3 regions of the Embleya sp. L77 genome follow, and region 1 is predicted to be linked to each of the others. Evidence: riboswitches for the same ligand, from Rfam matches in the RefSeq annotation. Region 1 holds a riboswitch; each other region holds the start of a gene.
What was found. Region 1 has a riboswitch for cobalamin ahead of ACZOOI_RS19905 (energy-coupling factor ABC transporter permease). Riboswitches for the same ligand answer to the same signal wherever they lie in the genome.
Positions count from the first base shown of each region.

Region 2: another riboswitch for cobalamin. It lies ahead of ACZOOI_RS28095 (ribonucleoside-diphosphate reductase subunit alpha); the one in region 1 lies ahead of ACZOOI_RS19905 (energy-coupling factor ABC transporter permease).
Region 3: another riboswitch for cobalamin. It lies ahead of ACZOOI_RS02755 ((2Fe-2S) ferredoxin domain-containing protein); the one in region 1 lies ahead of ACZOOI_RS19905 (energy-coupling factor ABC transporter permease).

Region 1 covers NZ_CM145709.1:4,630,591-4,637,305, forward strand. The annotation lists gene ACZOOI_RS19885 (PP2C family protein-serine/threonine phosphatase) at 1-696, shown strand, start outside; gene ACZOOI_RS19890 (energy-coupling factor ABC transporter ATP-binding protein) at 747-1,595, opposite strand; gene cbiQ (cobalt ECF transporter T component CbiQ) at 1,592-2,335, opposite strand; gene ACZOOI_RS19900 (energy-coupling factor ABC transporter substrate-binding protein) at 2,340-2,708, opposite strand; gene ACZOOI_RS19905 (energy-coupling factor ABC transporter permease) at 2,705-3,418, opposite strand; cobalamin riboswitch at 3,447-3,656, opposite strand; gene ACZOOI_RS19910 (RDD family protein) at 3,866-4,411, opposite strand; gene ACZOOI_RS19915 (class II aldolase/adducin family protein) at 4,653-5,522, opposite strand; gene ACZOOI_RS19920 (roadblock/LC7 domain-containing protein) at 6,386-6,715, shown strand, end outside.
Region 2 covers NZ_CM145709.1:6,609,321-6,616,035, reverse strand. The annotation lists gene ACZOOI_RS28125 (MOSC domain-containing protein) at 1-609, opposite strand, end outside; gene ACZOOI_RS28120 (hypothetical protein) at 761-919, shown strand; gene ACZOOI_RS28115 (VOC family protein) at 1,063-1,440, opposite strand; gene ACZOOI_RS28110 (GNAT family N-acetyltransferase) at 1,640-2,464, shown strand; gene mug (G/U mismatch-specific DNA glycosylase) at 2,515-3,159, shown strand; gene ACZOOI_RS28100 (hypothetical protein) at 3,359-3,547, shown strand; cobalamin riboswitch at 3,905-4,151, shown strand; gene ACZOOI_RS28095 (ribonucleoside-diphosphate reductase subunit alpha) at 4,229-6,547, shown strand; gene ACZOOI_RS28090 (ribonucleotide-diphosphate reductase subunit beta) at 6,565-6,715, shown strand, end outside.
Region 3 covers NZ_CM145709.1:662,017-668,731, reverse strand. The annotation lists gene ACZOOI_RS02765 (ROK family protein) at 1-274, opposite strand, end outside; gene ACZOOI_RS02760 (GntR family transcriptional regulator) at 383-1,126, opposite strand; cobalamin riboswitch at 1,302-1,528, shown strand; gene ACZOOI_RS02755 ((2Fe-2S) ferredoxin domain-containing protein) at 1,643-2,101, shown strand; gene ACZOOI_RS02750 (carbohydrate-binding protein) at 2,326-3,567, shown strand; gene ACZOOI_RS02745 (HEAT repeat domain-containing protein) at 4,002-6,715, shown strand, end outside.

The DNA of each region.
Region 1 (6,715 bases):
GACCTGCGCGACCGGTTGCGGGCGCAGGGCGAGATGCCGGTGCTGCCGCCGCAGTGGCACACCGAGGTGGTGCTGCGACCCGCCGGTGGGCAGTCGTTCTCCGGCGACTTCCTGGTCGCCTCCCGGGGCGCCGGCGGCGGGCGGGTGCTGGAGGTGGTGCTCGTCGACGTCTCCGGCAAGGGGCTGGCCGCGGGCTCGCGCGCGCTGATGCTCTCCGGCGCGTTCGGCGGGCTGCTCGGGTCGTTGCCGCCGCGCGACTTCCTGCCCGCGGCGAACGACTACCTGCTGCGCCAGGAGTGGGCGGAGGGCTTCGCGACGGCGGTGCACGTGGTGCTCGATCTGGAGTCGGGCGAGTACGAGTTGATCTCGGCGGGCCACCCGCCGGGCGTGCACTGGATCGCCGGCTCCGGACGCTGGCAGGTGCTGGAGGCGGTCGGCCCGCTCCTGGGGGTGATCGAGGACGCCGGTTTCGAGGGCGTCAAGGGTCGGTTGGGCCCCGGCGACGCGCTCCTGCTGTTCACCGACGGCATGGTGGAGATGCCCGGCGAGGACATCGCCACCGGCATCGACCGCTTCCTCGGCGAGGCCGAGCGCATGGTCCGGGACGACTTCCACGACGCGGCGCGCCGGATCGTGGCGGCGGCCGGCCGCAATGTGGGGGACGACCGCGCGGTGGTGCTGCTGCGCCGGCGCTGAGCGGTCCGGGCCCGGCCGGGACCGGACCTACGTCCAGCGCCCGCGCCCGATCAGTTCGCGCGGGTCTCGGTGGTGGTCGGCCGGACCGCCAGGGCCGCCAGCTCGGCCGGTGTCCGGGGCAGGCCGCCCGCCGGCGTCAGGCCGTGCGCGGCCAGTACGGCGGCGGCCGCGTGGGCCCAGGTCGGCCGCAGACTCGCCGCGGCCAGCAACGCGGTGTCCGCGAGCAGCACCTCCGCCCGCCCGGTGTGCAGGCGCCCGTCGGCCAGCACGGCCGCGTCGTCGGCCCAGCGCAGCGCGAGGTCCACGTCGTGCGTGGCCATCACCACCGTGGTCCCGGCCGCACGCAACTCGGCCAGGGTGTCCAGGAGGGCCTCCTGTCCGGCCGGGTCCAGGCCGGCGGTCGGCTCGTCCAGCACCAGCACCTCGGGCCGCATCGCGATCGCACCGGCGATGGCGACCCGCTTGCGCTGGCCGAAGGACAGCAGGTGCACCGGTCGTTCGGCCAGTGCGGTGATCCCGAGCGCGGCCAGCGCCTCGGCCACCCGCGAGCGCACCTCGGCCGGGTCCAGACCCAGATTGAGCGGCCCGAACGAGACGTCCTGGCCCACCGACGCGGAGAACAGCTGGTCGTCGGGATCCTGGACGACCAACTGCACGACCCGGCGCAGCGCGGTGAGCCCCTTGCGGTCGTGCCGAATCGGCACCCCGTGCAATTCGACCCGTCCCGAATCCGGCACCAGGCCGCCGGTCAACAGCCGCAGCAGCGTGGTCTTCCCACAGCCGTTCGGCCCGAGCAGGGCAAGCGCGCGGCCGGCCGGAACGGCCAGGGACAACCCGCTCAACACCGGCGGCCCGTCCTCGTAGGCGTAGCCGATCTCTCGTACCCGCAACGGAATCACGGCACCACCGATACCAGGAGAAGGGTGGCGGCGACGACCGCCGCCACCACGAACAGGGAGCCCACGACGAAGGCGCGCGAGATCCGTACCTCGTCCACGAGCACCCGCAGGCGCCCGTCGTAGCCGCGCCCGGCCAGGCCCGCCTCCAGGCGTTGGGCGCGAGCGAACGCGTGCACGAACACCGCCGAGCCGAGCCCGGCCACCGAGCGCCACCGGGCCCGACGGGTGCGATGGCCCAACCGGCCGGCCTGCGCCTGGTTGATCCGCGCGGTCGTGTCGTAGAGCACGAACAACATCCGGTACATCACCGCCGCGACGTCCACCACGGCGGCCGGGACACCCATTCGGGTCAGCCGGGGCAACACGTCCGACAGCGGGGTGGTGAACGCGAACAGCAACATCGCGAGGCCGGCGGCACCGGAGCGGGCGAGCAACTCGGCCGCGTGGCGCGGTCCGTCCTCGGCCCACCCGACGCCGTCCGCGCCGATGCTCACGAGCAGCGTCAGGGCGCCGGTGGCGGCGAAGCCCAGCGGGGCGCGGGCGGCTCGCCACAGCCGCCGGGCGGGCACCTTGGCGAACCCGAACGCGACGACCAGGACGGTCCCGGCGACCAGGACCGCGCCCGGCCACGGCGGCAGCGCGACCGCGCAGCCGAGCAGCCCGAAGGAGAGCACGGCTTTGTCGGCCGGGTGGCGGCGGCGCCACGTACTCGCGTGCGCCGCCGCATCGATCGGCAACACGGGATCAGCGACCCGGGGCCGATACCGGTGCCTCGGCGGCGGCGTCCGCCGGCTCGTCGGGCGTGTCCGCGGCCTCCGGAGCGAGTCGGCGACGGGTGCGCTTGACGCCGAACACGTAGCCGACCACGCCTGCGCCGACCGCGGCCTGCAACGCGAACAGGCCGGACTCGATCTCGCCGGACGGCGGTTCGTACAGCGGGCTGAACCACGGTTCGTAGTCCGGGTCGTTCTCGGTGATCGCGGTCTCGGCCTGGGTGTCGGAGCCCGCGAACGGCTCGTCCTTGTGGTCGCCCATCCCGAACACCACGGGCAGCGCCGCGAGCAGCACCACGGCCAGCACGATCAGCAGGTTGATCTTCGTCGAGCGCTTCACTTGGTCTTCTCCTCCTCGCGCGCGACCCGCGCGTCGGTGACCACACCGAGGCGGATCAGGTCGCCTCGGCTGGACTGCCGCAGCAAGCGCACGACCAGGACGGTCAGCAGACCCTCACTGATCGCCAGCGGGATCTGGGTGAGCGAGAAGATGCCGCCGAACTTGGCCAGGGCGCCGGGGAATCCGCTGTCGGGGTCGGGGAAGGCGAGGGCCAGTTGCACGCTTGTCACGCAGTACGTGCTCAGGTCCGCGACGAACGCGCCCAGGAACACCGCGACGTCCAGCGGCATGGTGCCGCCGCGTCGATCGAGCAGTGAGCGGGCAAGTCGATACGCGCCGTAACCCGCCCACGGGCCGACGATCGCCATCGAGAACGCGTTCGCGCCGAGTGTGGTCAGCCCGCCGTGCGCCAGCAACAACGCCTGGAAGAGCAGGGTGATCGTGCCCAGCACGGCCATGATCGGTGGTCGGAACAGGATGGCGCCCAGTCCGGTACCGGTGGGATGCGAGCAACTCCCGGTGACGGAGGGGATCTTCAGCGCGGACAGCACGAACGAGAACGCGCCGGACGCGCCCAGCAGCAGGGTGTTCTCGGGGCGGTCGCGTACCTCGCGGGTGAGCGCGCGGGCACCGTGGACGACGAACGGGGTCGACGCGACGCCCCAGGCGACGGCGTGTTCCCAGGGCAGATAGCCCTCGGCGATATGCATGAGGAAGGGTCCCTCTCCAACACCTCGTGGACGGACGATCGCCGTGGCCGGTCTCCTGGCTGACGGGTCGTACGTTCACGTCTCCGCCTTCCCGGGGCCGCGCAAGCGGTCCCAGTGGCTTCCCCGAGACGACGAATCAACGTTTTCGCGGGGGTGGAGGAGAACTTCCCGATCACAGTGGCGAGGGCCGCGCCGGCATCGAACCGGCTTCCCGAACACCACGGCGAGCCGACACTAGTGGTCGGATGGACATGGCGACAAGGTGGCTTTTGCAAACCGTGCGCAAGACCACAAGATGGGCGGAGCGGCCGAGCAATAACCGCATTCCGGAAACTCCACGCGGCTGTCCGGGCCTTGCGCACACTCGCGCGGTCCACGTGCCGGGGCGGGCCCGCGGGAGGGCGAACCGGGCCGCGGGCGGGCGCGGACGAGTGCCGTGTGGCCGGCTCAGTCCAGGCCGGGGCCGCGGCCGCGGACGACCAGGGTGCCCGCCACCCGATCGCCGACCCGCTGCCGGCGCTCGCTGGTGAGCACCGCGGTCAGCCCGATCGCGCCGAGTGCGAACGCATCGACGGCCAACAGCAGCCAGCGGATCCCGAGTTGGCGCCGGCCGGCACGTCCGCCGGACACGTCCACCACGCGGATGCCGAACACCTGCATGCCCCACGTGCGCCCGTCGTGCTCGGCGGGACGCAGCACCCAGTACCAGAACAGGATCGCGACCGCGACGACGATCACGCCGGCGGTGATCGTCGCGGTCAGCGGACCGCTGCGGATCGAACCGTCGGGGTGCGTGGGCAGCAGGACGAACAGGAACATCGCGGCTCCGGGCAACAGCGCGGAGGCCACCACGTCCACCAGGAACTGGCCGATTCGGCGCCACAGCACCGAGGGGACGACCGGGCTCTCGACCGCGGGCAGCCACAGTCGGGCACCCGACCGGGCGGGACGTGCCGAGCGCGCGAAGTGCTGCGGAAGGCTCCGTTCGTACATGTCCTTGTACTTTCCGCTACCGGGCGAGTTGACTCCCGGCGCGGCCGGATATCGCAGAGATTGCGCCCGGTCGGCGGACACGAGGGCCGACCGGGCACCGAGGGGAGGCGGGCGGTCACCGAAATCGACCGGAGGGCATCGTTGGTGCCCTGAAGCCGGGTCGTGCGGTGCCGCGCCACGCCGTGTCGAGCCGGGCCCGCGCCGCGCCGCGGCGGACGTGGTCCGGCGCGGCGCCGGCCGATCAGAGCGTCATCGGACCGTCCGCCCCGAACAGGTCCGGCTCGGAGCGGCTGATCACGTCGTACAGCGGCTTGTAGTTGATCCAGGCCACCGTGTCATTGCCCAGCTGCTCGCGGGTCAGCCGGGCGTTCTCCGGCGAGATCGGCCTGAGCTCGCCGGCCGCCTGGGCGAGCAGCTGCACCTGGCAGGAGCGCTCCATGGTGATGAACCACCACGCCGCGGCGTCGACCGACTGCCCGACCGTCAGCAGGCCGTGATTGCGCAGGATCAGCGCCTTGCGCGGGCCGAGCGTCTCGGCGATCCGGCGGCCCTCCTCGGCGTCGAGCACGACGCCCGCGTAGTCGTCGAACAGCTCGTGGTCCTCGTAGAAGGGGCACACGTCCTGGGTAATCGGTTCGAGCCTGATGCCGAGCGCGGAGATCGCCCGTCCGTGCACGGAGTGGCTGTGCGCCGCCGCGACCACGTCCGGGCGGGCCGCGTGGATCTGCGAGTGGATCGCGAACGCGGCCTGGTTGACGTGGAATCGACCCTCGACGACCTGCCCCTCGTGGTTGACCAGGATCAGGTCGTCCACGGTGATGTGCTTGAACGACATCCCGAACGGGTTGACCCAGAAGTGATCGGTGAGTTCCGGGTCGCGGGCGGTGATGTGCCCGGCCACGCCCTCCTCGAAGCCGAATCGGCCGAACAGTCGCAGCGCGGCGGTCAAGCGTTCCTTGCGGTGCCGGCGCTCCTGCTCGACGGTCTCGAACGTGGGCGGCAGCGCGAAGCTCAGGTCCGCCGGCGACACCGGCTGCGGCGGGGTCGGCCGCGGCGGGGTCACTCGCCCTGCCTGCACGTCCTGGGCCTGCTGCGCATCGGTGCCGGACATGTCCATCTCCTCGGACTCGGGTCGCGCGGGACTTCGGCCGACGCTACCGGCGAGTCACATCCGGGGACAGCCCTCGGCGGACGCGTCTTCGCACGAGGCCGCGGATTTTAGCGGCCCGCGGTCGTCCGGGTCGGGTTTCCGGGAATTAAGCGAATATTGCCCGCAGTCCGCTTCGGGCTGCTTCTACGCTGCCGTTCAGCGAGTCCGGGACGTCGAGTTCGAAGCAGTCGAACTCGATTTCACCGGGCCCGCACGACATGCACACATTTGCAGGCGACGGACGAGTTACGGGCGGCGCACAGTTGCGGGCGACGCGCACATGTCACCGGCCACGCGCCGTTGCGGCGACGTACGAAGTCACCGGCGACGCGCGCAATGTCGGCGCACAAAAGCTGGAAGGGGCGCGTGACTTGAGCGACGGGGGCGGGAATTCGACGGAGGTCGTCGGTATCGGCGCCCGGGCACCCGCGGTGCCCGGACTCGGCCGCGCCGATCCGGTGCCGCCCCGGGCCAGGACGGACCGGGCCCGGGCGGACTCGGGCCGGCGGGGGCCGCTCGCGCCGGGTCCGACGCCGCGCAGCCCGATGGCGAGGAGCCGGCCGGAGATGGCACAACCCCCGAGGCGGTCGCGGCCGTCCCGACGCAGATCAGGCGACCCGCCGGCCGGGTCCGACACCGAGCGGGGTGCTGTGACCGAGGCGGACGTCATCGCGACAATCGGGGCCGATCCGCACGTGGCGGACGATGCCGAACCGATCGAGCCCGCTCCGGTCGCCATGCCGGCCCCGGGGATCGCACCGCCCGAGGACGAGCCCGTCGGAGTCCACCGGAAAGCCGCACCGCCGATCGCCTCGGAGGCAATCATGGCCAATATGGAAACGGCCCTCAAGGAAGCTATGACGATCGAGGGCGCCGTGGGTGTGGCCCTGGTCGATTACACCAGCGGAATGGCGCTGGGAATTCTCGGCGGCAGCAAGGAACTCGACCTGAATGTGGCCGCCGCCGGAAACACCGACGTGATGCGCGCCAAGATGCGCACGATGGAGATGTTGCACCTCGGCGATCAGATCGAGGACGTCCTGATCACGCTCGGCAAGCAATACCACGTGATCCGGCCGCTGAGCGGGCGGGCCGGGAAGGGCCTGTTCCTGTATCTCGTGCTGCTGAAGGACCGCGCCAATCTCGCGCTGGCC
Region 2 (6,715 bases), 2.0 Mb from region 1:
GTCGAGCAGTCGGGGCAGCAGGTCGGCCTCGGTGGTCAGGGCCCGGAAACACTCGCCGATGGTGAGGTCGTGGTGGGCCGGGCGGGAGACGATCGTGATCGCGTCCCCCGCGCCGATCTCGCCCGGTTCGATCACCCGCAGGTAGGTGCCGGGCAGCGCGCGTTCGGTGAACCTGCGCACCCATCGGCGCTCGTCCAGCCACAGCGCGAAGGTCGCACACGGTATGCGCGGGAGGGACACCTCCAACAGCGCTCCGGCCTCGCCCACCCGCCAACGCTCGCCGATCAGCGCGGCCTCCAGGTCCAGGCCGGACGTGGTGAGGTTCTCCCCGAAGCTGCCGTTGCCCAGCTCGCGCCCGAGCTCCCGCGCCCACACGTCCAGGTTCTCGCGCGAATAGGCGTAGACGGCCTGATCGTTCCCGCCGTGATTGTGCCGGTCGTACACGCCGTCGCCGACCAGCCCGCTGCCCAGTCCCCCGGGTCCGGATCCGGGGGCGCGCACGGCGACCGGATGGTCGACGGGTCGTTTGTCGATCCCGGTCGTCCCGACGCCGGACTTGGCCGGATTGGGGCGTGGCCGGGCAAGGTTCACCGAGATCACGTGCGACATGTCGGCAGGCTACCGGGCCGACGACGGCCCGAATCGGGCCGATTGCGGCAACACCGACCGCGTATGCGGGCCGGACTCGGGCAAATACCTGATATCGGCGCCCTCGGGGGCGCCGGGCCCGTCTGTCCGGGCTTCAGGGAGGGATCACGACATGAGTTCGCTGTCGAAGACGCTCAAGAAGATCCAGAGTTACATCCGCCGCAATCCGCAACAGGTCGAGCAGGGCCGTCGGCTCGTGCGCGACCGCCTCGGCCGCCGCCGCGGCGGTCGCGGGCAGGGCCCGGGCAACCCGCCGAGCAACCCGGCCTGATCCGACCGACCGGGGCGAACGCGCCGCGCTCGCAGGCGAATCCGGCGCGCGCGCCCCGGCTCCCGGGGTCGAACTCGCGCGCGGCTCCCCGAAACCCGTACGGCGACCTCGTGTTCATCCCCGCGGTCGGGCGGGCGCGGTGCTCATCCGATCAGGGTCTGCTTGGCCCGCACGACGCAGAATTCGTTGCCCTCCGGGTCGGCCAGTACGGTCCACGATTCGGTGCCGGTCTGGCCGACGTCCACGCGGCGGGCGCCGAGCGCGACGACCCGCTCGATCTCCGCCTCCCGCTCGCCGGGTCCGGCACCCGGGGTCAGGTCCAGGTGCAGCCGGTTCTTGATCGTCTTGACATCCGTGACCGGCATGAAGCAGATGCCGATCGGCGCGCCCGGCTCGGTCCCGATGACCACCTCGCGCTCGCGCTCCGACAGGATCTCCCACCCCAGGACGTCGGCCCAGAAACGGGCCAGGCCCGGCAGATCGTGTGCGTCGATGACGATGTGGTGCAGGGAAATGGCCATGCCCGCCATTGTGTGCCGCACCATCGCTCGGTCCAACGGAATTACCGCCCGCGGGCGGGCCCGTGTCACCTGCCGTCCGACCACCGGCGCGAGCGCGTGTCGGCCCGGCCCCAAGGGTGCCGACCGCCACGTGCTCGACCCGTCCCCGCCGGGCCCACCGGCCGGAATCGAAGCGGACGGGCGTGTCACACTGGCCCGCATGCCGAAGTCCGCCGCAGAGGTGCGCGCCCAGTTGGAGACGTTCTACGACGCGGTGGCTCGCCGGGCCACGCGTACGGAGACGTTCGGCGGGTTGACCCTGTTCATCCGGGAGGGCCAGGGATGGCCCCGTTACGCACGACCCACGCTCGGCAGCTCCGTCGAGCCCACCGCCGCGGACGTCCGCGCGGTGCGGGCGCGGCAGAGAGAGTTGAAAGTGCCCGAGTCGTTCGAATGGGTCGACGAGACCACCCCGACGCTGCGGGCAGCCGCGATCGAGGCCGAGTTGCACGTGCACGAGCACCCGCTGATGGTGCTCGACCCCACCGAACGACCCACCGAACGCCCGGACCTGCCGGACCTGGTGACGGTGCGTCGGGTCCGGGCGGACGCCACCGATCTGGCGATCGTGCACAGCGTCGCGACGGTCGGGTTCGCCAACCCGGGCACCGCTTTCGGAACCGACGGCCCCACCGAGCGGGACACCACCGCCCTGGGCCAGGACCCGAACCTGCTGTCCTACCTCAACGAGCGGCTGCGCTCCGGCGAGACGGTGATGTTCGCCGCGTACAGCCCGGCCGGACCCTTGTGCGTGGGCAGCTACCAGCACCTGTACGACACGGCCGAGATCGTCGGCGTGGCCACCCTCCCCGCGGCCCGACGCGGCGGCCTCGCGGCGGCGGTGACCTGGGAGCTGGCCGGGCATGCGCTCGACGGCGGGAACGACACGGTGTTCCTGTCGGCGGGCGACGAGGACGTGGCGCGCATGTACGGCCGACTCGGCTTCCGGTCGGTGGGCACGGCGCTGATCGCGGAGGCACCGTGAGCGCCGCGAAAGAGCCCGAGCCGGGCCCCGCGAAACCGCTCGTGTTGCCCATCCCGCCGGGCCGCAATCCCACCGCCGCCGAGCTGGCCGCCGCACACGGGCGCAGCATCCCGGACGTCATCGGGCCCGACCTGCGGGTGTTGTTCTGCGGGATCAACCCGGGCCTGTGGTCCGGCGCCACCGGCCGGCACTTCGCCCGTCCGGGGAACCGGTTCTGGCCCGCGCTGTACGCGTCCGGGTTCACACCTCGCCTGCTCGCTCCGACCGAGCAGGACGAGCTGCTCGCGCTCGGTCTCGGCATCACCAACGTGGTGGCCCGCACCACCGCCCGCGCGGACGAGTTGACCAGGGACGAGTACATCGCGGGCGGCGCGGCGCTCACGGCCAGGGTGCACAGGTACCGACCGGCCTGGCTGGCGGTGTTGGGCATCGGCGCCTACCGGACCGGCTTCGGCCGGCCGAAGGCGGTGGTCGGCCGGCAGCACGAGCGGATCGGCGACACCGGGATCTGGGTGCTGCCGAACCCGAGCGGCCTGAACGCGCACTGGACGGCGGCGGCGCTGGGCGAGGCGTTCGCCGAACTCCGCGCGGCGAGCGATCCGAACTCCTCGGGCGCGGGCGGGGCCGCCGAGGGCCGCGCGGCCCCGGAAGCCCCGGCGGGCCCGGAGGGACGGGGCTCCTCGCCGCCGGCGTGAGCCGGCCCGGGTCGGCGACCCCGCGCGACGGCGCGCCGTCCACCGATGCCCGATGCGCGATGCCTGGAGCCCGGGTTCTCGCGTTCCCGGGCGAGTCGGGTCCGTTTCGACTACCTATATCCGAGTCGATACGTCAATCGACCGAGTGGCATCACCCGGTTGGTGGTTACTTCACGCCCCCTCGCGCGGTTGGATCGGCATGAAGATCCTGCGGGCCCCGTTCGGGCCGTGGCCCACCGAGACGATCGAGACCCCCGTCTACGAGGCGTTGGTCGCGGAGTGGCGCGACTCGGGCCGGGAGGTGCCGCGACCGGTGGACCGACCGCACGACCGCCCGGCCCGACACGCCCGCCCGCCGCACTCGGGGCCTCGGACCGGCCGTCCCTGAGCCCGCGCACCGCCCGCGCCCGCGACGCACCGCCCGACCGCCTCCGCCGCCCGCCGAGCGCGGCGCGGCGACCCGTTCTCGGGTCACCCCGGCCGCCGCCCTCGCGCGGATTCGGCAGGTCCCACGACACCGCGCCGCCCGGCGTGTCGCGCGACCGCTCGACGCGGTGCACGCGAGTACCGTCGTGCCGGGTATCCGGCGGGGATACGGCCCCGCACCGCCCGCCGGGCACCGCGCACCCGGCGCCCGGGGGCCGCACCGCCGGGGGCGTGCCCGCCGGCGGTGATCCGTGGTACGCCGAGAACCGCGACACGACACAACACCTGGGGGTGCAACGACCACCCGGCCACTACATATATGCTCTGCGACGCAGCTGGTTCGCCGTTCCTTCAGTGGAAGGGCGACGCGAGAGGGAATCCGGTGTGAAGCCGGAACTGCCCCGCAGCGGTGAGCGGGAACGAACGTCGTCATGGAGCGCCGAACGCCGAGAGGCATTCGGGAAGCGACGACCACTAGGTACTCCGCGGCCCGCCGAGCACGCCGTGCCCGGTGGTGCCCCGGCATGCCCGCGAGTCCGAATACCTGCCGGCTGCCCGTGCCTTCGGGCGCGGGGTCACCTGTACGTACGAGCTCGCGAGGAGAGAGCACGTGACCGTTGTGGACAGCGTGGGCGCGACCCGGATGCGGATCGACGAAAGCCCCGAGGACCAACTGGCAACCCTGGTGCGCACCCAGGCGCGCGATCTGCCGGAGGTCGATCCGGATCGGGTCGTCCGCCGGGTCGTCGCGGGCCTGAACGAGGGCGCGGACAAGGGCGCCGCCGCGGACCTGGCGGTGCGTACCGCCGCCGAGCTGATCGCCGAGGAGCCCGCCTATTCGCGGCTCGCCGCGCGGCTGCTCGCCGGCCGGATCGCGGACGAGGCCCTGGCGGCCGGCGTCACCTCGTTCAGCGCCGGCATCGCGCTCGGTCGCCGGGAGGGCATCATCGGCGCGGAGACCGCGGCGTTCGTCGCGAAGCACGCCGCCGAGCTGGACGCCGCCGTGGACGTCGAAGGCGACCGTCGCTTCGAGTACTTCGGCCTGCGCACCGTGTACGACCGCTACCTGCTGCGCCACCCGGTCTCGCGCAAGGTGGTCGAGACGCCGCAGCACTTCCTGCTGCGTGTGGCGTGCGGCCTGGCCCAGGAGCCCGGCGAGGCGATCGGTTTCTACCGGCTGATGTCCTCGCTCGCCTACCTGCCCAGCTCGCCGACGCTGTTCAACTCCGGCACGGTGCACACCCAGATGTCCTCGTGCTACCTGCTCGACTCGCCCAAGGACGAGCTGGAGTCGATCTACGACATGTACGGGCGGATCGCCCGGCTGTCGAAGTTCGCCGGCGGCATCGGCGTGGCGTGGTCGCGGGTGCGTTCGCGCGGCTCGCTGATCCGCGGCACCAACGGGCACTCCAACGGCATCGTGCCGTGGCTCAAGACGCTCGACTCGTCGGTGGCCGCGGTCAACCAGGGCGGCCGGCGCAAGGGCGCGGCCTGCGTGTACCTGGAGACGTGGCACCCGGACATCCTGGAGTTCCTCGAACTGCGCGAGAACACCGGTGAGGACGCGCGCCGCGCGCACAACCTCAACCTGGCCAACTGGGTGCCGGACCTGTTCATGCGCCGGGTCGAGGAGGACGGCGTCTGGTCGCTGTTCGACCCGAACGAGCTGCCCGAACTGCCCGATCTGTGGGGCGCCGAGTTCGACCGGGTCTACGAAGCCGCCGAGCGGGACGGCCGGTTCGTCCGGCAGATGCCCGCGCGCGACCTGTACGCCCGGATGATGCGCACGCTCGCGCAGACCGGCAACGGCTGGATGACCTTCAAGGACGCGGCCAACCGCACCTGCAACCAGGCCGCGGAGCCGGGCAACGTGGTGCACCTGTCCAACCTGTGCACCGAGATCCTGGAGGTCACCAGCGACGGCGAGACGGCCGTGTGCAACCTCGGCTCGGTCAACCTCGGCGCGCACGTGGTCGCCGGCGAGGGCATGGACTGGGACAAGCTGCGCGCGACGGTCCGCACCGCGGTGGTCTTCCTGGACCGGGTCATCGACATCAACTACTACCCGACCGACCAGGCCGCCGCGTCCAACCCGCGCTGGCGCCCGGTGGGCCTGGGTCTGATGGGCCTGCAGGACGTGTTCTTCACCCTCGGCATGCCGTTCGACTCGGTCGAGGCACGCGAGCTGTCCACGCTGATCTCCGAGGAGATCTACCTCACCGCGTTGGAGACCTCCTCGGCGCTCGCCGAGGTGCACGGCCCGCACCCGGCCTACGCCGAGACGCACGCCGCGCGCGGTCGGCTCCAGCCGGACCTGTGGGAGGGCGTCCACCCGACCCAAACCAAGCGTTGGGATGCGCTGCGCGACCGGGTCGCCGAACACGGCCTGCGCAACTCGCTGCTCGTGGCGATCGCACCGACCGCGACCATCGCCTCGATCGCGGGCGCCTACGAGTGCATCGAGCCGCAGGTGTCGAACCTGTTCAAGCGCGAGACGTTGTCCGGCGAGTTCCTCCAGATCAACGCCTACCTGGTGCGCGAGCTCAAGGCCCGCGGCCTGTGGACCCCCGAGGTCCGCGACCGGATCAAGCGCGCCGAGGGCTCGGTCCAGGGCATCGCCGAACTCCCCGAGGACGTGCGCGAGTTGTACCGCACCGCGTGGGAGCTGCCGCAGCGCGCGCTGATCGACCTGGCGGCGGCCCGCTCGCCGTACATCGACCAGTCGCAGTCGCTGAACCTGTTCATGGCCGACCCGACCATCGGCAAGCTGTCCTCGATGTACCGCTACGCGTGGTCCACCGGTCTCAAGACCACGTACTACCTGCGCTCGCGCCCCGCGACGCGGATCCAGCAGGCGACGGTGCCGGCGCAGGCCTCGGCCGCGCCGGTCGAGGAGATCTCCGACCTGGAGGTCATCGCCTGCTCGCTGGAGAACCCCGAAGCCTGTGAGGCGTGCACGTGAGCCTGCTCGATCCCGGAATGAACCTCACGCTGCGCCCGATGCGGTATCCGGACTTCTACGAGAAGTACCGCGCGGCGATCCGCAATACGTGGACGGTCGAAGAGGTCGACCTGCACAGCGACCTGGCCGACCTGGACAAGCTCAGCCCGGCGGAGCGGCACCTCGTGC
Region 3 (6,715 bases), 4.0 Mb from region 1:
CGAGCAGGTGACCGGCCTCGGCGTGGAAGCGGAAGCGTCGGGCCGGACGACCACGCGGTCGACTGCCGTCCTCGCTCTCGGCGGTGGTGGTCTCCACGACCAGACCCTCGGCGAGCAGGCCGTCGACGACTTGCTCGACGGTGGGGCGGGACAGACCGGTGGCCTCCATCAACGCGGTCACGGTCAACACCTCGCCGGCGCGCAACGTGCGCAGGGTTGCCGCGGAGTTGATCCGCCGGACCACGGAGGAGTCTCCGCCGGTCGCCTGTGCCACAGCTCTTGTCCTCTCATCGCGCCGGCGCGCGGTACGTCCGTCCGGGCCGCCGCGCCCGTCGTACACGTCGCTGCTCAGGCGCGGATGGTACCCAGGTTTCGCGTCGAATCAGGACGCGGGCCGCAACGCGGTCGGCCCCGTCTCGGCGAACGCCAGCCGGCAGGTGTCCGCGCGGTAGGTCGCCACGGTGACCGCGGCGGTCCGGCCGAGCGCGGTGTACGTCGTGGTCACGATCAGCACGGCGGTACCGGGCGGACGCTCCAGGTAGCGCGCCTCCTCGGCCTCGGCCACGCCCAGCTCGACCGCGCGGTGCCGGCTCTCCAGGCGGTGCCCGCGCAGTTGACGCAGCATCAGCGAGGCCCGCTCGAAGCCGGGGACGCGGGTGGACAACGAGGGCACGACGGCGCGGGAGACGTACAGGCATTCCAGGCCGACCACCTGGCGCATGGAGAACTGGCGGCGGCGCAGCCGGTGTACCAGGGCGGACGGGCGGCCCTTGAGGGTGTCCGCGAAGTCGTCGGTCACCGGCACGGTGGCGCAGTCGATCACCTCGCGGTCGCGCAGGTCCACGCCCGGCCAGCCCTCGCCGTCGGCGCTGAGCGAGACGTCCACGCGCGGTCCGGCGACGGTGGTGCCGGCGCCGCGCTTGCGGACCAGGCGGCCTTCGAGTTCGAGCTGCTCCAGCGCGTGCCGCAGGGTGGCCCGGGCGACGCCGAAGCGGGCGGCGAGGTCGCGCTCGTTGGGGAGGATGTCGCCGGAGCTGAAGTCCTCCTCGATCGCCTTCAGCAGCGAGGTGCGCAGTTGCCAGTACTTGGGCTCGCCGAAGACCGCTTCGTCCGGCAATGTCGCCATGCTGCTCACGGACGCCCCCTCGGCTGGCCGACGCCTGCGCGGCGCGGACTTATTGCATGCTCGGTTTAGTAAAGACGGTTGAATATAACCGCGTCGGACCACGAAAGGTCCAGACCAAGTCGGCCGAAGTTCCCGGTGACCTGGCTCACATCACCCTGACCGGACCGCCGGCGCCTAAGCTGACCTGCGCGAATGGTTCACGCCCCCGACCGGGGTGCGTGTCGCAAGAGGGAATCCGGTGCGAGTCCGGAACTGCCCCGCAGCGGTGAGTGGGAACGAGAGCCGTCAACACGCACTGGACGCCGAGCACGGCGTCCGGGAAGCGACGGCCGGTAGGTGTCGGTGCCCGGACGGGCCGACGTGCCCACGAGTCCGAAGACCTGCCTTCGCCCGTGCGCGGCCCGACCGTGCGCGGCCCGACCGGAGCCCGGTGGGAGGGTGGGTCGCGTGTTCGTGGCCGGCTCCGCCGCGTCGTCTCGGTCGGGACCCGGATCGAACTCGCGAAGGAGAGTTCCCATGACCCGCTCGGACCGCTCGCAACGTGCCGCTCGTCGTGATCGCGCGGCGCAGTCGAAGCAGTCGAAGCAGCCCGCGCCGCCCGCCGGTTCGGCCGCCTGCACGATCACCGTGTGCCGGGGCTGCTGTTGCGGCACCGCCAAGATCGCGGGTACGGATCACGCGGGCCAACCGGCCGCGCTGGGCGCGGCCCTGACCGGCACTCGGGTCGCGGTCCGGCTCAGCGACTGTCTGGGCCCGTGCGAACGCGGCAACGTGATCGTGGTGCAACCCTCGCCGACGGGCCGTGCGGCGGGCGGCCGGCCGACCTGGTTCGGGACGGTCAACGACCCGGACACGACCGGTGAGATAGCGGCGTGGGCGGCGGCGGGCGGCCCGGGGATCGCGGACGCCCCGGGGGTGTTGGACCTGTACGAATTCACACCGAACCGCAAGGCCCGGCAGGGGTTGGACTCCTGACGAGGGCTCATCCCCGAAGCCTGCCCGGCCGCGAAGACGACCCGACGAAAAGGCCGCCCCACCCGGGCAACGCCCGGACGAACATCGGGCGCCGGACCGGCCGGGCGGCCGACACCGACGCGGAACATCGGGAAAATTGGTCCAGTCCAATGTATTGACGGGCCGGAAGCGGAAGGCCACCCTTTGGCCATTGGTCTATACCAAGTCCATCGAGGGAGTCCCCCGTGGCACGTCGCTACGTCCCCGTCCTGGCCGCCGCCGCCGCGTCGGCCGGATTGATCTCGCTGTTCGCATTCACCGGTGGTGCCACCGCCGCCGGTCCCGCCGCGTCCCCGGCGGCCACCGGCATCGGCAGCAACTGGTACGCCGCCGCCCCATACCTGATGCCGCTCGACAACGACCCGCCGGACGCCGGCGCGGTGATGGACGCCACCGGCCTGAAGGCGTTCCAGCTCGCCTTCATCCTGGCTCCCAACGGCGGAGGTTGTACGCCGACTTGGGACGGCACCAAGCCGACCTCGACGGATACCGCGGTGGCCGGTGTGATCGCCGCGATTCGAGCCAAGGGCGGTGACGTCTCGGCGTCCGCCGGCGGCTACGGCGGCACCAAGCTCGGCCAGACCTGCGGCACCCCCGAGGCGACCGCAGCCGCGTACCAGCAGGTGATCGACAAGTACTCGCTCAAGGCGCTGGACTTCGACCTGGAGGAGCCCGAGTACGAGAACGCCGCGGCCATCCACAACGAGATCGGCGCCGCAAAGATCATCCAGCAGCGCAACCCGGGCATCTACCTCTCGGTGACCACGGCCGCCACCGCCGACGGCACCGGCTGGTTCGGCAAGCAGATGTTGAACGAGGCCAAGGCGCAGGGCTTCGTCCCGGACAACTTCTCGATCATGCCGTTCGACGGCGGGTTCAACGGCGCCGCCGCGCAGACCTCGGCGCTGACCAACTTCAACACCATCCTGCGCGACACGTTCGGCTGGGACACCGCCACCGCCTATGCCCACGAGGGCGTTTCGCAGATGAACGGACGCAGCGACACCGGCGAGTACTTCCACCAGGCCGATTTCCAGACCGTGTACGACTACGCGGTCAGCCACCACATGGCGCGCTTCACGAACTGGTCGGTCAACCGGGACCGGCAGTGCACGCCTCCGGACAACAACGGCAAGACCTCGGGCGTGTGCAGCAGCGTGCCGCAGGGCGCCTACGACTTCACCAAGTTCTCCGTGCGGTTCGCGGGCGCCACGCCGCCCACCACGACCCCGCCGACGACGACCCCGCCGACCACCGTCCCGCCGAGCACGTGCAGCACGACGGCGTGGGACCGCGCCGCGATCTACGTCGCGAACAACTCCGTGTCGCACAAGGGTCATTCGTGGAAGGCGAAGTGGTGGACCCAGGGCGAGGAGCCGGGTACGACCGGTCAATGGGGCGTGTGGCAGGACCTGGGCGCGTGTTGACCCGGACCTTGCGCCGACCCGAACCACCGCGGGACCGGCGCCGCCGCGCGTGACGACGCAGCGGTGAGCGCGTGGACGGGTCGGAGTCGCCGATGCGGCGGCTCCGGCCCGTCGGCGTCCGCGGTTGCGGGGTGCTGCGGCCGACTCGGCGCGGCAGTGACTCGGTGACCCGGGACGAGAGCGGCTCCCGGCGCAGTCGCGCGGGCGCGGGGCTGTCGAGGGATGCGTCAGGGCAGGCACGCGAGCTGCCGAGAGCCGCGCCACGGCGGACGTGAGCCACGGCGGACGTGAGCCGAGGCAGAGGTGAGCCCCGGCCGATGTGGGCCCGGCGGCCGCGAGCCCGCGCAGCGCCACACCCGGCGCTGAGTCCGCGCGGCGCCGCCCGGCGCGGATACTCGCTCGTACCGATTCGGCGGCCTGCCTAGGATCGAGCGATGACCACTTCCGACCGCGCCGTCGTGCCGGACGCCGTGACGCAGGCCGTGCGCCGCGGCGACGTCGGCTGGCTCTCCGCCTACTTCGACGGGATGCCCTGCCCGGTCGCGGTGCTGCGGCAGTTGATCGGGCATCCGGACCCGGCGCTGCGCCACCTCGGCGTCGTGCTGCTCCGTGAGCGCGCGGGGCGACCCGATCAGGGCCTGCTCGCGGAGTCGGCGAGCGAAAGCCTGGTCGCGGAGTCGGCGAGCCTGCTGTCCGGGGTGTCGCCCGGGTCGGCCGAGACGGCGGCGGTACTGGCCGAGGCGTGCGCGCGACTGCGCGTTCCGGCGCCGGAATGGCGGTCGGCGGCGTGGCCGGCCAGGGTGCGGATCGCCTGGCTGCGCGCCGAGATCATCGGCCGACCCGAGCCGACCGTGCGGGCCGAACCGCTCGGCGAGGAGCTGTACCAGGCGGTGCGCCTGATCGACGCCGACGCGCCGGCCGACCTCGACGGCTACCTGCGCGGTCTGATCGCCCGGCCCGATCCCGTGCTGCGCGAGGCGGCGCTGCGGGTGCTGCGTGCGGCGGTGTACGGCGCGCTGCTGGTTCCCGAGCAGGCGCGCGGCCGGTTGGTCGAGCTGCTGGATCCGGCCGGCGGGGCGCGGGTGGTCGCGGGGGCGCTGGCCGAATTGGCCGAACCGTGGGCCCACGGGGACGCGCCGGCGGGCCTGGAACCGGCGTTGCGACGGGTGGTGTCGGAGTATCCCGAGGCCGTGGAGACGGCGGCCCGGTTCGGCCTGGCCGGGCTGCTGCGCGAGATCGCGGCGGATCCGGGATTGCCGGGGAACTCGCGGCGGCGCGCCCTGGAACTGGTCGGGGAGTTCGCCGAACGCGGCGATACGGCCGCACTGTCGGCGCTTGCGGGCACGGACCCGCTGCTGTTCGCCGCGCCGTTCGCCGCGTGTCTGCGGGCGATGCATCGACGCGGTCACTTCGTCCGAGCCGACGACGTGCCGGCCGTGATCGAGATGGCACTCGCCGACTACCGCGTGTCCACCGCGGACTTCGCGATCGTGTTGTTCACCGTGCGGCACGAGGTGTTGCGGGCTCTGACGGCGGTTCCCGACGACGACCCGCACTGGCCACGCTGCGCCGAACTGCTGTACGCGCTGGCCGCCCAGGGCGCGCCCGACCTGCCGGTCGGTGAGGTGCTCACCGCGCGACTCGCGGGCTCGGCGCGACCCGAGCCGATCCTGTCCGTCCTGCGCGAACTGCGGTACACGGACGCGGAGGGCGTCGTCCTCGCCACCCTGCCCCGCGCACCCCGGGCGGCGCTGCGCGCGTTGGAGGCGATCGGCGGGCCGGCCACGGTCGCGGCGCTGCGCGAGGCATTGGGCGTCACCGACCCCGACCGCGTGGTCGCGCCGTATCTGCGCGCGGTGGCGGACCTCGCGCTGGAGGTGTTGTGGCTCCTCACCGACGACCCGGCCGCGCGCCGGGAGTTGCGCGGTCGGCTCAATCGTCGCGAGCTGCCCGAACGGGTCGCGGCGGACCTCGGCATTCCCGACGCGGACGAACTCCCGGCGCTCACCGCGGACTTGGATGTGCTTCGACCGGACGACGCGCTGTGCCGACTCGCCGACCACGGCGATGCGCGCACCGTTCCCGTGCTCGCGGACCTGCTGCTGCGCGGGGTGAGCGAGCTCGTGGCCAACCGCGGCGAGGAGGTCGCCGAACCGGTTGTGCCGGACGGCGTCCGGCGATCGATCGGCGCACTCGGCGAACGCCTGTACCGACGGCGCGCGTTGCGCCCGGCCTGCCTGCTCGACGCGACGTCCGCGGAGGCGGCGCGGGACGCGCTCGTCGTGGATCTGACGCTCGATGTCCTGGGGCGCGCCGGAGTCACCGACGCCGAACTGGTCGTGCTGCTCGAACTCCTGGGCCGGGTACCGTCGGCACACGTCAAGGACCGCGTGCACCACCTGATCCGGCACCGCGATCCACACGTTCGCAAGCACGCCATCGCACTGCTCGCCCGGGACGCCGACGTGGACGCCGCACGTTCCCTGTCCGCGAGCCTGATCCCGCTCACCTCGGCCGCCGACCCGCAGACGGTGCGTCAGGCCCTGCACGCCCTCGGCCATGCGCGGGCCCGTTGGGCGGGGGAGTCGATCGCGGCGTGCCTGGACCACCCGGTGATGAACATCAAGAAGACGGCGGCCCAGGCGTTGATCGACGCCGGTACGCCGGCCCAGGTCCCCGCGCTGCTCCGATGGCTCGGCGGCCATGACAACCCGGGCCTGCGCGAGTCGCTGACGGCCGCGATCCGCGCCGTCGTGGGAAGGGCGTACGCGGCGTGCGTCCTGTCGGCGGCGGAACGGGCGACGGACGCGCGCGAACGCGAGCTGCTGCTCGATGCCTTGGACGGGGAGTTGTCCGTGCGGGCCGTGACGACCCTGGTCCGGCGCGGATCCCCGGTCGCGCAGCCGCTGCTGACCCGCTTGGCGGGCGGTGCGACGGCGTTGGGAGGTGGCGAACCGCAGGATCTCACCCGGGAGTTCGCGGCGTATGACATCGCCTGGACGCAGCCGTCGGCCGGCGAGGATGCCGAGGTGCGGGCCGATCTGATCACACTCGCCCGGCAGGGCAGACCCGGTCACGAGGCGCGCGCGGTGCTGCGCCTGGCCGAGCAGCCCGGGAGGATCGGGGCCGAGCAACGAGCCGCCCTACG